DNA from 2 places in the Nocardioides palaemonis genome. Region 2 is predicted to be linked to the other one. Evidence: predicted binding sites of a transcription regulator. Region 2 holds the regulator's gene; the other holds the start of a gene.
What was found. The regulator LexA, encoded in region 2, represses DNA repair genes until DNA is damaged. The targets are predictions, from matches to a motif close to TCGAACANNTGTTCGA.
Positions count from the first base shown of each region.

Region 1: the regulator LexA is predicted to act here: its motif matches at 4,497-4,512, upstream of KDN32_RS16750 (alpha-ketoglutarate-dependent dioxygenase AlkB).

Region 1 is NZ_JAGVQR010000004.1:216,821-223,874, reverse strand. It holds gene KDN32_RS16765 (xanthine dehydrogenase family protein molybdopterin-binding subunit) at 1-2,309, shown strand, start outside; gene KDN32_RS16760 (FAD binding domain-containing protein) at 2,306-3,151, shown strand; partial or broken gene KDN32_RS22590 (SRPBCC family protein) at 3,154-3,528, shown strand; gene KDN32_RS16750 (alpha-ketoglutarate-dependent dioxygenase AlkB) at 3,852-4,475, opposite strand; gene KDN32_RS16745 (GntR family transcriptional regulator) at 4,595-5,317, shown strand; gene KDN32_RS16740 (HD domain-containing protein) at 5,322-5,903, opposite strand; gene KDN32_RS16735 (oxygenase MpaB family protein) at 5,900-6,763, opposite strand; gene KDN32_RS16730 (MerR family transcriptional regulator) at 6,844-7,054, shown strand, end outside.
Region 2 is NZ_JAGVQR010000001.1:460,809-467,862, forward strand. It holds gene KDN32_RS02235 (ATP-dependent DNA helicase) at 1-928, shown strand, start outside; gene KDN32_RS02240 (DivIVA domain-containing protein) at 910-1,311, opposite strand; gene KDN32_RS02245 (sulfotransferase family protein) at 1,311-2,042, opposite strand; gene KDN32_RS02250 (NAD(P)/FAD-dependent oxidoreductase) at 2,335-3,552, opposite strand; gene lexA (transcriptional repressor LexA) at 3,665-4,387, opposite strand; gene KDN32_RS02260 (SDR family NAD(P)-dependent oxidoreductase) at 4,512-5,306, shown strand; gene KDN32_RS02265 (NAD(P)/FAD-dependent oxidoreductase) at 5,403-6,611, opposite strand; gene KDN32_RS02270 (LysM peptidoglycan-binding domain-containing protein) at 6,872-7,054, shown strand, end outside.

The sequences.
Region 1 (7,054 bases), on a different contig from region 2:
CCATCACGTCGATCGACGTCGAGGCGGCGAAGGCCGCGCCCAACGTCGTCGCCGTGCTCAGCGGCAAGGACTTCGGCGAGGAGCTCGGCGCGTGCATCAACGCGTGGCCGATCACGCCCGACCAGAAGACGCCGGGCCACTCGCCCATGCCGGCCGACCGGGTCGCCTTCGCCGGCGAGATCGTGGCCGTCGTCGTCGCCCGCAGCGCGGCCGAGGCGCGCGACGCCGCCGAGCTCGTCGACGTGGAGTACGAGGAGCAGCCGGCCGTCATCGGCATCAAGAAGGCGCTCGAGGACCAGGTCCTCGCCCACCCCGACCTCGGCACCAACAAGTCCGCCCTGTGGGTGTTCGACTCCGCCGAGGCCGGCACCGGCAGCGACGTGGAGGCGGCCATCGAGGCGGCCCGCTCCGACGGGATCGTGATCGAGCGCGAGTTCCGCCAGCAGCGGCTGATCCCGGCGTTCATGGAGCCGCGCAGCGTCGTCGTCGACCCGACCGGCGAGCAGATGACGATGTGGTCGGCGACCCAGATCCCGCACATCCTGCGCTTCGCGCTGGCCGCGACCACCGGGGTGCCCGAGTCGAAGATCCGGGTGATCGCCCCCGACGTGGGTGGCGGGTTCGGCGGCAAGCTGCAGACCACGCCCGAGGAGTGGATCGCGTGGGCGGTGGCGCGCCGGCTGATGAAGCCGGTGAAGTACACCGAGACCCGCAGCGAGAGCCTGATGGCGGCCCACCACGGCCGTGACCAGGTCCAGACGCTCACGCTCAGCGCCGACAAGGACGGCAAGGTCACGGGCTTCAAGGTGCACCTCGACGCCGACCTCGGCGCCTACATCGCCATCGTCGGCGGCGGCGTCCCGGTGCTCGGTGCGTTCATGTTCAACGCGATCTACAAGTTCCCGGCCTACCGCTTCGAGTGCCAGACGGTGCTCACCAACACCACCTTCACCGACGCCTACCGCGGCGCCGGGCGGCCCGAGGCGACCTACGCCATCGAGCGGATGATGGACGAGCTCGCCGCCGAGGTCGGCGTGGACCCGCTCGAGATCCGTGAGCGGAACTGGATCACCCACGAGGAGTTCCCGTTCACGACCGTCGCCGGCCTGGAGTACGACACCGGCAACTACGAGGCGGCGACCGCCAAGGCGAAGGAGTCCTTCGGCTACGACGCGCTGCGGGCCGAGCAGAAGGAGCGCCGCGAGCGCGGTGACCGGGTCCAGCTCGGGATCGGCGTCTCGACCTTCACCGAGATGTGCGGCCTCGCGCCGAGCCGGGTGCTCGGCAGCCTCGACTACGGCGCCGGTGGCTGGGAGCACGCGAGCGTGCGCCTCACGCCGCTCGGCAAGGTCGAGGTGGTGACCGGGGCCAGCGCCCACGGACAGGGCCACGAGACGGCGTTCAGCCAGATCGTCGCCGACCGGCTCGGCGTCCCGTTCGAGGACGTCGAGGTGCTGCACGGCGACACCCAGACCGCACCCAAGGGGCTCGACACCTACGGCTCGCGCTCCCTGGTCGTCGGTGGTGAGGCGCTGGTGCGAGCGGTCGACAAGGTGATCGACAAGGCCAAGGTCCTCGCCGCCCACCTGCTGGAGGCCAGCGAGGACGACCTGGAGTACTCCGGCGGCCGCTTCACCGTCCGCGGCACCGACCAGGGCACCGCGATCCAGGAGCTCGCGACGGCGGCGTTCGCCGGGCACAACTACCCGGAGGGGATGGAGCTCAACCTCGACGCCGACGCGACCTACGACCCGGTGAACTTCAACTACCCGCACGGCACCCACCTGTGCGCGATGGAGGTCGACACCGAGACCGGTCAGGTGAAGATGCGCAAGTACACCTGCTGCGACGACATCGGCACGATCATCAACCCGCTGATCGTCGCCGGGCAGGTCCACGGCGGGCTCGTGCAGGGCATCGCGCAGGCGCTGTGGGAGGAGGCGGTGCACGACGAGTCGGGCACGCTCGTCAGCGGCTCGTTCGTCGACTACCTCCTGCCGACGGCGGCCGACACGATCTCCTTCGACGTGGTCCACACCGACGACCCGAGCATCTGCACGACCAACTCGCTCGGCACCAAGGGCGTCGGCGAGGCGGGCACCATCGCCTCGACCCCGGCCGTGGTCAACGCGGTGGTCGACGCGGTGCGCCACCTCGGCGTCTCCGACATCCAGATGCCGTGCACGCCCGAGCGGGTCTGGCGCGCCATCCACGCCGGCGACGAGGCCGCACCGACTCCCGAGGCGGCGATGCCTCACTTCGACGAGTCCGAACCCGGACCCGACAGCACGGAAGGGGCCCAGGCATGATCCCGGCGCAGTTCGACTACGTCGCACCCAGCTCGGTCGAGGAGGCGCTCGCCGCCCTCGGCGAGCACGGCGACGACGCGAAGATCCTGGCCGGTGGCCAGAGCCTGCTGCCCGTGCTGCGGATGCGGCTCAACGCACCCGAGGTGGTGATCGACCTCGGCGGCATCTCCTCCCTGCGCGGCATCCGCGACGACGGCGACGCGATCGTGATCGGCGCGATGACCACCCACACCGAGGTCCGCGACGACGCCCTGGTCAAGGAGCACGCCCTGCTGCTGTCGAAGGCCGCAGCCGAGGTGGCCGACTCCCAGATCCGCCACCGCGGCACCTTCGGCGGGGCCCTCGCCCACGCCGACCCGGCCGGTGACCTCGGCGCGCCGGCGCTGGCGCTGGGTGCGCAGTTCGTCGTCGCCGGAGCCGGCGGCACCCGCACGGTGGAGGCCGACGACTTCTTCGTCGACCTCTTCGAGACCGCGATCGGCGACGACGAGATCCTCACCGAGGTCCGCATCCCCAAGCACACCGGCTGGGGCGCTCACTACGAGAAGTTCGTGCGAGTGGCCCACCAGTGGCCGATCGTCGCGGTCGCGGCGACGGTCAAGGGATCGATCGACGAGGCGCGCGTGGGCCTGACCAACATGGGGTCGACGCCCCTGCGGGCCCGCGCCACCGAGGCGGCGCTGGCGGGCGCCAGCGCGACCGAGGACGGCGTACGGGAGGCCGCGCAGCTCGCGGCCGAGGGCACGAACCCGCCGTCGGACCTCAACGGCGCCGCCGACTACCGCCAGCACCTCGCCCGGGTCCTGACCGGCCGCGCGGTGCTGAAGGCTGCGGGGGCGTAGGCGTGGAGCTGTCCCACCGCTTCACCGTCCCCGTCGGCGTCGAGGAGACCTGGGCGCACTTCAACGACATCGCGTCTGTCGCGGAGTGCTTCCCGGGCGCCCAGGTGTCCGAGGCCGACGAGGAGTCGTTCTCGGGGTCGGTCAAGGTCAAGCTCGGGCCGATCGCCCTGCAGTACAACGGCAGCGGCACCTTCGTCGAGAAGGACGCCGCGGCGCACCGGTTCGTGGTCGACGCCAAGGGCAAGGACAAGCGCGGCAACGGCACGGCCGGTGCGAAGGTGACCGTGTCGATGACCGGGTCGGACACCTCGACCGACGTGGCGGTCGAGACCGACCTCGCGATCACCGGCAAGCCGGCGCAGTTCGGGCGCGGTGTCATGCAGGACGTGTCCGACAAGCTGCTCGGGCAGTTCGTCACCTGCCTCGAGCAGCGCCTGGCCGCGCCGGCGCCGCCGCCCGACCCCGAGCCGGCGGCGGTCGCCGACGCCGGTCCGGCAGCAGTCCGGGAGGACGCCCCGCCTCCCTCGAAGCCGGCGGCACCGCCACCCCCGCCGCCCCCACCCCCACGGAGGCGCTCGACCTCGGGAGTGCGGTGCTGCCGGTGCTGCTCAAGTCCTACTGGAAGCAGGCGCTGGCCGCGGTCGTCGGCCTCGCCGTGGTCCGCCGGCTGCTGCGGAGGTAGCGACGCGCGGGCCGCGTGTCAGAACACGTGGAGCGGGCGGAACTGGACCGAGATCCGCGGCCCGGCGTGCGCGACCTTCGGGACCGCGTGCTCCCAGGTGCGCTGGCACGACCCGCCCATCACCACGAGGTCGCCGTGGCCCATCGTGAACGCCATGGAGGCGCCCCCGCCGCGTGGACGCAGCAGCAGCCGGCGGGGGTCGCCGACGCTCACGATCGCGACCATCGTGTCCTGGTGACGCCCGCGCCCGATCGTGTCGCCGTGCCAGGCCACCGAGTCACGGCCGTCGCGGTAGTAGCAGCAGCCGGCGCTCACGAACGGCTCGCCGAGCTCGGGGAGGTAGTGGTCGCTCAGCGCGTCACGCGCCCGTCCGAGCACCGGGTGGGGGAGCGGGTCACCGCCCAGGTAGGTGTGCACCAGGCGCGGGACGTCGACGACGGCGTCGTACATCTCGCGGCGCTCGGCGCGCCACGGCACCTCGGCGACCAGCGCGGCCAGGACCGCGTCGGGGTCGGGCAGCCAGCTGCGCTGCACGTCGACCCACGCGCCGTCGGTGAGGACGTGGCGCTGCGGCGCGAGGGTCGCGGGCGCGGAGTCGTCGGCGGCGAAGAGCGAGCCCTGGAAGTCCACCCGGAGGTCCACAGGTCCAGAGTACCCGATGAGTCGAACGCACGTTCGAAGATCAAGGTACGCTCAAGGCTTCCCCACAGGCTTGGTCAATTGGGTGACGCGGATCGACATGCGTACCTAGCCTGTCTGGCATGGAGCCGGTGGACCTCGTCGTACCGCGTCAGCGGGCGCTCAAGCACGTGCAGGTGCGCGAGCACGTGCGCGGTCTCATCGAGAGCCAGCCGCCCGGGTCGGCCGCCCCGTCCGAGCGCGAGCTCGTCGCCCGTTTCGGCGTCGCCCGGATGACGGTGCGCCAGGCCCTCGACGCGCTCGTCGCCGAGGGCCTGCTGGAGCGGATCCCGGGCCGCGGCACCTTCGTCGCCCAGCCGCCGAAGACCTCCGGCCGGCTGACCTCCTACACCGAGGAGATGCGCCGCCGCGGGATGCTGCCCGAGTCGCAGACCCTCCTCGCGCGGGTCGAGCAGGCAGGGCCGGGCGTGGCCCGTGCCCTCGACATCTCGCCGGGCGACCCGGTCCTGCACTGGCGTCGGCTCCGGCGCGCCGACCAGGAGGTCGTGTGCGTCGAGGACGCCTACCTCAACGAGGTGCTGCTGCCCGGCTTCCTGCAGCACGGCACCCCGACCAGCCTCTACGACGCCCTCGAGGCGCGCGGGCTGCGCCCGACCGACGTCGAGGACGCGATCAGCGCCGACCGCGCGAGCGCGGAGGAGGCGACCATCCTCGGGATCGCCGAGGGCGACCCGGTGCTGCGGCACGCGCGTCGGGCCGTCGCCGACGGGCGCATCGTGGAGGTCTCGCGCACCTGCTACCGCCACGACCGGTTCACCTTCTACCTCCAGCTCGCCGACCGCTGACGCCTCACCCGCGCAGCCCGGCCAGCTCCCGCTCGAGGTTGGTGCGCGCCCGCGCGTCCCACAGGTCGTGCGCCTGACGGGTGCGGAACAGGCGCGGCCGCGCCGCGAGGTCCTCGAGGACCTCGCGCCTGCCGGCGCGGAAGTCGGCGTCGCCCACGTGGGCGAAGTCGGCGCGCACGCCCGCGACGTAGGCGTCGTAGCGCTCCTGCGGTGCGGCGAGGATGCCGAGGTCGGCGTCGCTGAGCGCGCAGCCCTCCGCGTCGTCGTCGTCCGGGCGGTGCTCGGCCGTCATCCGCACCAGGCGGGCGGCCTCCGCCGCGAGAGGCAGGTCCAGGGCGCGCTCGGCCCATCGCGCGGAGCGCTCCTCGTCGTCCGGCGCGCCGTCGTAGACCGCGTCGTGGAACCACGCGGCGAGCGCGACCGGCACGGCCTCGAAGCGCGCGCCGGCGTGGGCGAGGTCCTCGAGCCGGTCGAGGACCTCGGTGAGGTGGACCAGGTCGTGGTAGCCCGGGCGGTCCCACGCCAACAGCAGCTCGTCGCGCAGGTCGTGCCGGTCGGGCAGCGGCCAGCGTGACGTCAGGCTCACGTCTGCTGCGCCTGGAGCTCGCGCGCGTGGGCGTGGCCGGAGGCCATCGCCCAGCGGATGGTGCGGGTGGCGGCCGCGCCCAGCACCCGGTTGGTCACCGGCGGGACCGGCGGCAGCCGCAGCTCGCGCCGGGCCTCGGCGGGCAGCAGGCCGATCGCCGCCGTCGCCAGCGAGAGGTAGCCCGGACGCGCGACGAGCGGCAGGTCGGGGTGGAGCAGCAGGAACCGGATCGCCTCCTGGGCGGCCGGCGTCCCGCGCAGCTCGGGGCCGTACGCCGTGAGCACCGTCCGCAGCTCCTCCTCGGACCGTGGCGCACCGATGACGCCGAGGTGCTCGGCGGCGACGGCGGTCTGGGCGACGTACTCGTCGCGCTCGCGGGCCACCAGCGGGCGGTGGCCGTAGCGGTCGTGGGCGAGCAGGAAGCTCTCGATCTCGGCGGCGTGGACCCAGCCGAGCAGGTGCGGGTCGCTCGCGGCATAGGGCGTCCCGTCCGGCATCGTGCCGGTCACCGACTCGTGCGCCCGCTGGACCGCTCGGATCACCTGCAGGGCGTCCTTCTCGGTGCCGAAGGTCGTCATCGCGATGTAGGTCGAGACCTGCGCGAGCCGGCCCCACATGTCGCCGCGGTAGCCGGAGTGGTCGGCGACGCCCTGCATCGCCGCCGGGTGCAGCGACTGCAACATGATCGCGCGGATGCCGCCGACGAACATCGAGGCGTCGCCGTGGACGCGGGCGATGGGGGAGTCGGGGGCGAACCAGCGGGGGCCCGGAGTGCCGTGGACACGCTCGCGGGCACGGTCGCCGTCGGGCCCGGCCACCTTGCGGAACAGCTCGGCGCCGAGGCGTTCGCGGAGGGTCACGACCTCGAGCGTAGCGAGGCGCCACAACGCGTCACGCCGGCTTTGACTTCGAGTACTCGAAGTTCCTAGCGTCGTACGACGTGACCACGCACGCCGAGCCCCGCAGCTACACGATCCGCGAGACGGCCGCCCTCACCGGGCTGCCGGCGAGCACGCTGCGCTACTACGAGCAGGTCGGGGTGATCCCCCCGATCGGCCGCGGAGCGAGCAGCGGGCACCGCGTCTACGGCGAGGCCGACCTCGACCAGCTGATGTCGGTGTCCTGCCTCGCCGCCACCGGGATGGGGCTCG
Region 2 (7,054 bases):
GGCCGGCTCCGACCGCGACGTGCTGTGGCTCGGCGAGGCGCGCGACCGGTTCCCGGCCCGCCTCCACGTCGCGCCCCTCCAGGTGTGGGGCCCGATGCGCGACAAGCTGCTCACCGACAAGACCGTCGTCTTCGCCAGCGCCACCCTCATGCTCGGCGGCGAGTTCGGCGCGGTCGCGACGTCGCTCGGCCTCAAGCCCACCGAGCGGGTCGGCCACCAGATCGCCACGACCGACGCCGACGACGCGCTGCCGTGGAAGGGCATCGACGTCGGCTCGCCGTTCGACTACGGCCAGCAGTCCATCCTCTACGTCGCCCGCCACCTGCCCCAGCCCGGCCGCGACGGCCTCGGGCCGGCCCAGCTCGACGAGATCTGCGACCTCGTCGACGCGCTCGACGGGCGCACCCTCGGACTGTTCTCGTCGCGCCGCGCCGCGGAGGCGGCCGCCGAGGTGGTCCGCCAGCGGCTCCCGCACCTCACCACGCTCGCGCAGGGCGACGCCCAGCTCCCCGAGCTCGCCAAGCAGTTCGTCGAGGACCCGCACACCTGTCTGTTCGGCACCCTCTCGCTGTGGCAGGGGCTCGACGTCCCGGGCGACACCTGCCAGCTGGTGATCATCGACCGGATCCCGTTCCCGCGGCCCGACGACCCGCTGATGTCGGCGCGCGCGAAGGCCGCCGACGACCGCGGCGGCAACGGCTTCATGGAGGTCTCGGCCACCCACGCCGCGCTGCTGATGGCGCAGGGCGCCGGTCGGCTGATCCGCACCACCACCGACCGCGGCATCGTCGCGGTCCTCGACCCGCGCCTCGAGACCGCCCGCTACGGCCGCTTCCTCAAGGCGTCGCTGCCGCCGATGTGGTCGACCACCGACCCGGCGCTCGTGCGCCAGGCGCTCAAGCGGCTCGGTCAGCCGAAGAGCGAGTAGGCCGCCAGCGCGAGCACGACCAGCACGGCCAGCACCAGGAGAGTCCTGCCGGAGCTGCCCGACCGGACCTCGGTGATCGCGGTCGAGGTCGTCGGGGCGTACGCCGGCTGCGGCGCGGCCGGCTGCTCCGCCGGGCCGGGCGCTCCTCCTGCGCCGCGCGCCCGGAGCTCGGCGACGACCTCGTCGAGCCAGTCGTCGACGGCCGCCATGTCGTAGCCGCCGCGCCCCGGGGTGAAGCGCATCGCGGTGATGTCGCCGGCGTCGATGCGGGGGCGGGGGAGCGCGAGGTTCTCGAGGATGTGGTCGACGGCGAGGTCGACCTGCTCGACGTCGTAGGCCTGGCGCAGCCGCGCCACCGGGAACGTCGGCCGGGAGACGCCCATCAGGCCGGCACCTCGTAGCCGAACACCTGGTAGTCGCGGCGGTACATCTGGCTCACCAGCTCCCTGAGCTCGTCGGACGCCCGGCGGTCCTGCCCGCCGGGCGCGGTCTGGTTCTGCGGCGCGCTCGGCACCGCCGGCGCCCCGATCCGCTCGCACACCTCGGCGAAGTCGCGGTCGAAGGTCTCGAGGCGCCCGACGAAGTCGACCCGGTTGAGGTCGATCATCCGGCTCTGCAGGGTGAGGTGCTGGTCGGTGCCGGGCACGGCGGAGAGGTCGTGGGTGGCGGTCCACCGGGCGAACTCCTCGATCGCCTGCATCCGCGCGTGGGTCTGCTCGTCGAAGCGGTAGTAGTTGTTGGCCACGACCTTGTCGCGCCACGCGGAGACGAACCGGTCGAGCGGGTCGCGGACGAACGCGAAGGCGAAGTAGTCGGCGAACGACGCCAGCGGGTAGCGCACCCGCATCGCGTGGTCGACGTCCATCGTCACGCCGTGGCTCTCGCAGTGGTGGCGGATGGTGCGCGTCGCGACCTTCGCCACCCGGAACCACACGAACCGGTGGCTGTGGCTCACCGTGAGGTTGTACGCCAGCGGGCTGAGCCAGGCAGATGTCTCGCCAGCCGCCGCGAGCCGCTCGACCTCCGCCTCGGCCGCCTGCGTCAGGCGGCGCCGGTTGCCCGCTCGGGTGTGGAAGACCTCGGGGGACGGCGCGGCGCCGGGGTGCTCGGACATCGCCGCGAGGCTACACGTGCCCGGACTGCCGTCCGTGGTTTCGAGGCTCGCTCCGCTCGCACCTCAACCACCGAAGCCTCGTTGGTTGAGGTGCGAGGAGCGCCAGCGACGAGCCTCGAAACCTGCGTCACCCGTCACCCGTCCGTGGTCTCGAGGCTCGCTCCGCTCGCACCTCAACCACCGAGACCTCGCTGGTCGAGGAACGACGAAGTCGTGTCACGAGACCCCGTCGCGTGACCGGGTCTCGTGACAGGCGCCAGGGCGCCTTCCTCGACCAGCGACGAGCGGCGCCTCAGCCGAAGGAGATCCGTCCCCGCAGGCTCTCCGGGTCTTCCAGCGGCGCGTCCTTGGTCTCCGCGATCACCTCGCGGGCCTTGTCGGTGCTGTCCCAGACGTTCCAGAGCAGCACGCCGCGCACGGAGCCGGACTTGAGGTAGTAGACGACGCCGGTGCCGAGCTCGCCGTCCTTCCAGTCCTCGACCATGTCGAGGTCCGACTTCGTCTCGCCGACGGCCTCGTAGCCGGCGTCGAAGAGGTCGGACCAGAAGATCGGCGTGTAGTCGTAGGCCTCGTCGGCGCCGGCCATCACCTTGCCGGCGTGCGCGCCGGACTTCTCGGCCTGGTCGACGTGCTCGACGCGGCGGCGGCCGAGCAGGGCGTCGGGGTAGGACGCGACGTCGCCCGCGGCGTACACGTCCTCGACGCTGGTGCGCAGGCGGTCGTCGACCACGACGCCGTTGTCGACCTCGAGGCCGGCGGCCTCGGCGAGCCCGGTGCGCGGCTGGACGCCGACCCCGATCACGGCCGCGTCGGCGACCACGTCGGTGCCGTCGTCGAGGCGGATCCGGACGCCGTCGCCGGTCTCCTCGCCGGTGCTGACCGACCCGTGGACGATCGTCACGCCGTGCTCGGCGAAGTCCTTGGTGAGGCTCGCGGCGAGCGCGCGGGGGAACATCTGCTCCTGCACGTCCTCGAGGTCGAGCACCAGCGTGACCGCGACGTCGTTCTGCACGAGGGCAGCGGCGATCTCGGAGCCGATGTAGCCGCCGCCGACGACCACGACGTGGCTGCCGGAGGTGGCGAGCGCGCGGAGCCGCTCGTAGTCGGCGGACGTGCGGTAGTAGACGACCCGCGGACCGGCCCCGAGCCCGAGGGTGCGGGGCTCGGCACCCGTGGCCAGCAGCAGCTTTCCGTAGCCGACCGACGTGCCGTCGGCGAGGCGTACGGCGTGGCCGGCCGGGTCGATCTCGGTGACGGTGGTGTCGAGGACGAGGTCGACGCCGTCGTCGTCGTTGAGGTCACCGGCGAGCGACTGGCCCTCGAGCGACTCGTCGTCCTTGAGCCAGAGGTCCTTCGACAGCGCCGGGCGGTAGACCGGGTCGTGGGGTTCGGAGCCGAGCACCGCGACCGTGCCCGAGGAGTCCTGCGAGCGGATCCCCTTCACGGCGCTGGCGGCGGCGACGCCTCCGCCGACGATGACGTAGTCGTAGGACTCCTGGACGTTGCTCATGCGCGCTCCCGACGGTTGGCTGTCCCGCCATCGTGTCCCGTCGGTGGTGGACATTCAACGGCCCTCCGCCCCGTGGGGTGGAGGGCCGTCGGAGGCCGTGCGCAGGGGAGGGTCAGACCCGGCGGAGCACCGCGGTGACGACGCCGAGGATGGTGGCGTTGTCGCCCGGGATCGGGTCGTACGCCGTGTTGTGGGGGAGCAGCCACACGTGGCCGTCCTTGCGCTGGAACGTCTTGACGGTCGCCTCGCCCTCGATCATCGCGGCGACGATCTGGCCGTTGCTGGCGGTCTGCTCCTGGCGGATCACGACGTAGTCGCCGTTGCAGATGGCCGCGTCGACCATCGAGTCGCCGGAGACCTCGAGCAGGAAGAGGGTGCCGTCGCCGACGAGCTGCTTGGGCAGCGGGAAGACGTCGGTGACCTGCTCCTCGGCGAGGATCGGGCCACCGGCGGCGATCCGGCCGACGACGGGGATGTTGACCGCGGACGGCGAGACGTCGCCGATGCCGGTCTCGTCGACGCCCGAGTCGTCGGCGCTGGAGATCGAGCGGCGCGCCGCCATCACCTCGGGCAGGAACACCTCGAGGGCGCGGGGCCGGTTGGGGTCGCGCTTGAGGAAGCCCTTGCCCTCGAGCACGCGCAGCTGGTGGGCGACGCTGGAGGACGAGGTGAGGCCGACCGCCTGGCCGATCTCGCGCATCGAGGGCGGGTATCCCTTGGTCTCGATCGAGTCCTTGATGGTGGCGAGCACGCGCTGCTGGCGCGGGGTCAGGCCGGTGGCGTCCGGCGGGCCGTCGGGCATCTCGATGACGTTCTTGTCGTCCTGCTTGGCCATCTGGCTCAGTCCTCCCGCATGGTGCCCCGCTCCGTCCGCCCGGACCGGGTGAGGCCACCGTAGACCTCCCGGCACCCGTGGATCAAACACCTGTTCGAAGCAGCGTGTCGCTAGCGTCGCGTCCATGACGGGTGCTGGGGCGACGAGCTGTGTGGTGACGGGTGGGGCGCGTGGGATCGGGCGCGGCATCGCGGAGCTGCTGGTCGCGCGTGGTCACCGGGTGGTCGTGAGCGATGTCGACGCCGAGGCGGTCGCCGCGACCGCCGCGGAGATCGGCGCGGTCGCCGGCCTCGCCCACGACGTACGCGACCCGGACGCGCACCGCGCGGTCGCGGCCGAGGCGGTGCGCCACGCGCCGCTCGCGGCGTGGTTCAACAACGCCGGCGTCGGCGACGACGGGACCCTCGCGGCGCTGACGGACGAGCAGGTGCGCCGGCTGGTCGAGGTCAACCTGCTCGGCACGATGTGGGGGACCCGTGCGGCGCTGGACGCGTTCGGGCCGCGCGGCGGCGACGTGGTCAACGTCGCGTCGCTCGCCGGCCTCACGCCCACGCCGGGCTACGCCGTCTACGGCGCCACCAAGGCGGGAGTGGTGGCGCTCAGCGGGTCGGTCAACGCCGAGTCGCCGCGGGGCGTACGCGTCCACGCGCTGTGCCCGGACGGCGCCGACACCGCGATGCTCGCCGCGCAGGACCCGGCCGGGATGGGTGCCCAGCTGGTGCACTCCGGTGGCGCGATCCTGAGCGTGTCGCAGGTCGCCGAGGCGGCGGTCGCGCTGCTCGGCTCGCGGCGGGTGGTGCGTACGGTGCCGGGCTGGCGCGGGGGAGTCGCGCGCAGCGCCGCGCTCGCCCCGGGCGTCTCGCAGCACCTCGTCGGGCTGTTCGCCGCGCAGGGTCGCCGCGCGATGAGGCGGCGCTGACTCTTCGCCGGGCAACCTACGGACGGCCCCCGGCTCCTCTGGGCCGGACGGCCGTCCCCTCGGTGCCCGGTGCGCGACCGGGCGTGGTCGCTCGGGTCAGGGCAGGCGCACCTGCCCGTGCTGCATCTTCCAGAGGAAGTACTTCTCGAAGCCGAGCTTCATCAGGTGTGCCTGCGGGCCCGGGATCAGCACCCCGTGCTTGCGCGGCGGCAGCATCTTGTCGGCCAGGATCACGACGCCGTTGTTGCCGGCGTCCATGACGCAGACGGCCGGGATGTCGCCGAACGCCTTGTGCTCCTTCGGCTCCTCGCCGCGGACCTGGGCGGCGATGTTGAGCGCCGCGACGTGGGCCTGCTGCTCGGTCGGGAAGCCGGTCTTCGGGATGCCGACCGGGGTCGGGGTCTGCCACGGGACGTCGACCGCGGCGGCGACGCCGACCGCGTACACGTCGTCGAACGCCTCGCTCTGGTAGGTGTCCCGGACCGTCACGAACCCGTTGGCGTCGCTCAGCTCACCGGCCTTCTGGACGACGTCCTGGCCGGAGAACGGCGGCACGATCATCGCGTAGCCGAAGTCGATCGTCCGTCCGTCGGCGAGCACGAGGCGGCCGTCGTCGACGTGGTCCATCGCGGTGTTGAGGACCGGTTCGATGCCCTCCTTCTTGAGGAACATCCCGAGCAGCGACTCGCCGTGGGGGAGCCCGCCGATGCCGAAGTGGCCGAGGAACGGCTCGGCGCTGACGTAGGTGAGCTTGACCTTGTCCTTCAGGCCGGCCTTCTTCAGCTGGTAGGAGGTGTTGAAGAGGAACTCGTAGGCCGCGCCGAAGCAGCCGGCGCCCTGGGTGGCGCCGATGACGACGTCGCCGGGGTTGTCCTTGAACCGGGTCCAGCCCTCACCGGCGTGGATCGCGTCCTCCATCGTGGTGATGGTGTGGGCGTTGCCGTCGGGGCCGAGGCCGGGGATCACCTCGAAGCGGTTGCGGTAGCCGGTGGCGATGACGAGGTAGTCGTAGTCCTGCGGGCCGGCGGTGGTCTGCACCCGCTTGGCGACCGGGTCGATCTCGGTGGCCTCGGCGTGCACGAAGTCGACGCCGTGCTCCTCGAACGTGGGGCCGACCTTGAAGGTGATGTCGGCGCGCGAGCGCTTGCCGAACGGCACCCAGATCAGGGAGGGCGTGAAGAGGAACTCGTCGGACGACGACACGACGGTGACGTCGACGTCTCCCTCGAGCTCGTGCTTGACCGTGAGCGCGGCGCTGAGACCTCCGAAGTTGCCTCCGAGGACCAGGACCTTCTTGCGGGACATGGGCGTGTCTCCTTCTCGTGTCGTCCTGCCTCGATGCTTCTCTCCCTCGTCCCTCCCCGGCAGGTGCGTTGGTCCCTCGATGTCGGGACGAATGGCGTCGAACATCTGTTCGTCCAGGTGCTTGACGCGTTCGAACAGGTGCTCTACCGTCGTACACGTGTTCGATCGAACGTCTGCTCGACACCGATCCACTGTCGGTGGTCATCACTAGACATTCCCTCGTCCGCACCGACCCGGCTGATCTTCCCCAGGAGGCCACCATGAGCACCCTCAGCCTTTCCCCCGCCTTCACCCCGGCTCCCGCCCGCGCCCGCTCCACGGTGCGCCTCACGCGGCGCGGCCGGCTCGTGGTCTTCCTGACCGCGCTCCTCGTGACCCTCGTCGTCGCGATCGCCCTCGCCGGTGGTGCCGTCGGCACCGACTCGGCGGGCGAGCAGGTCCCG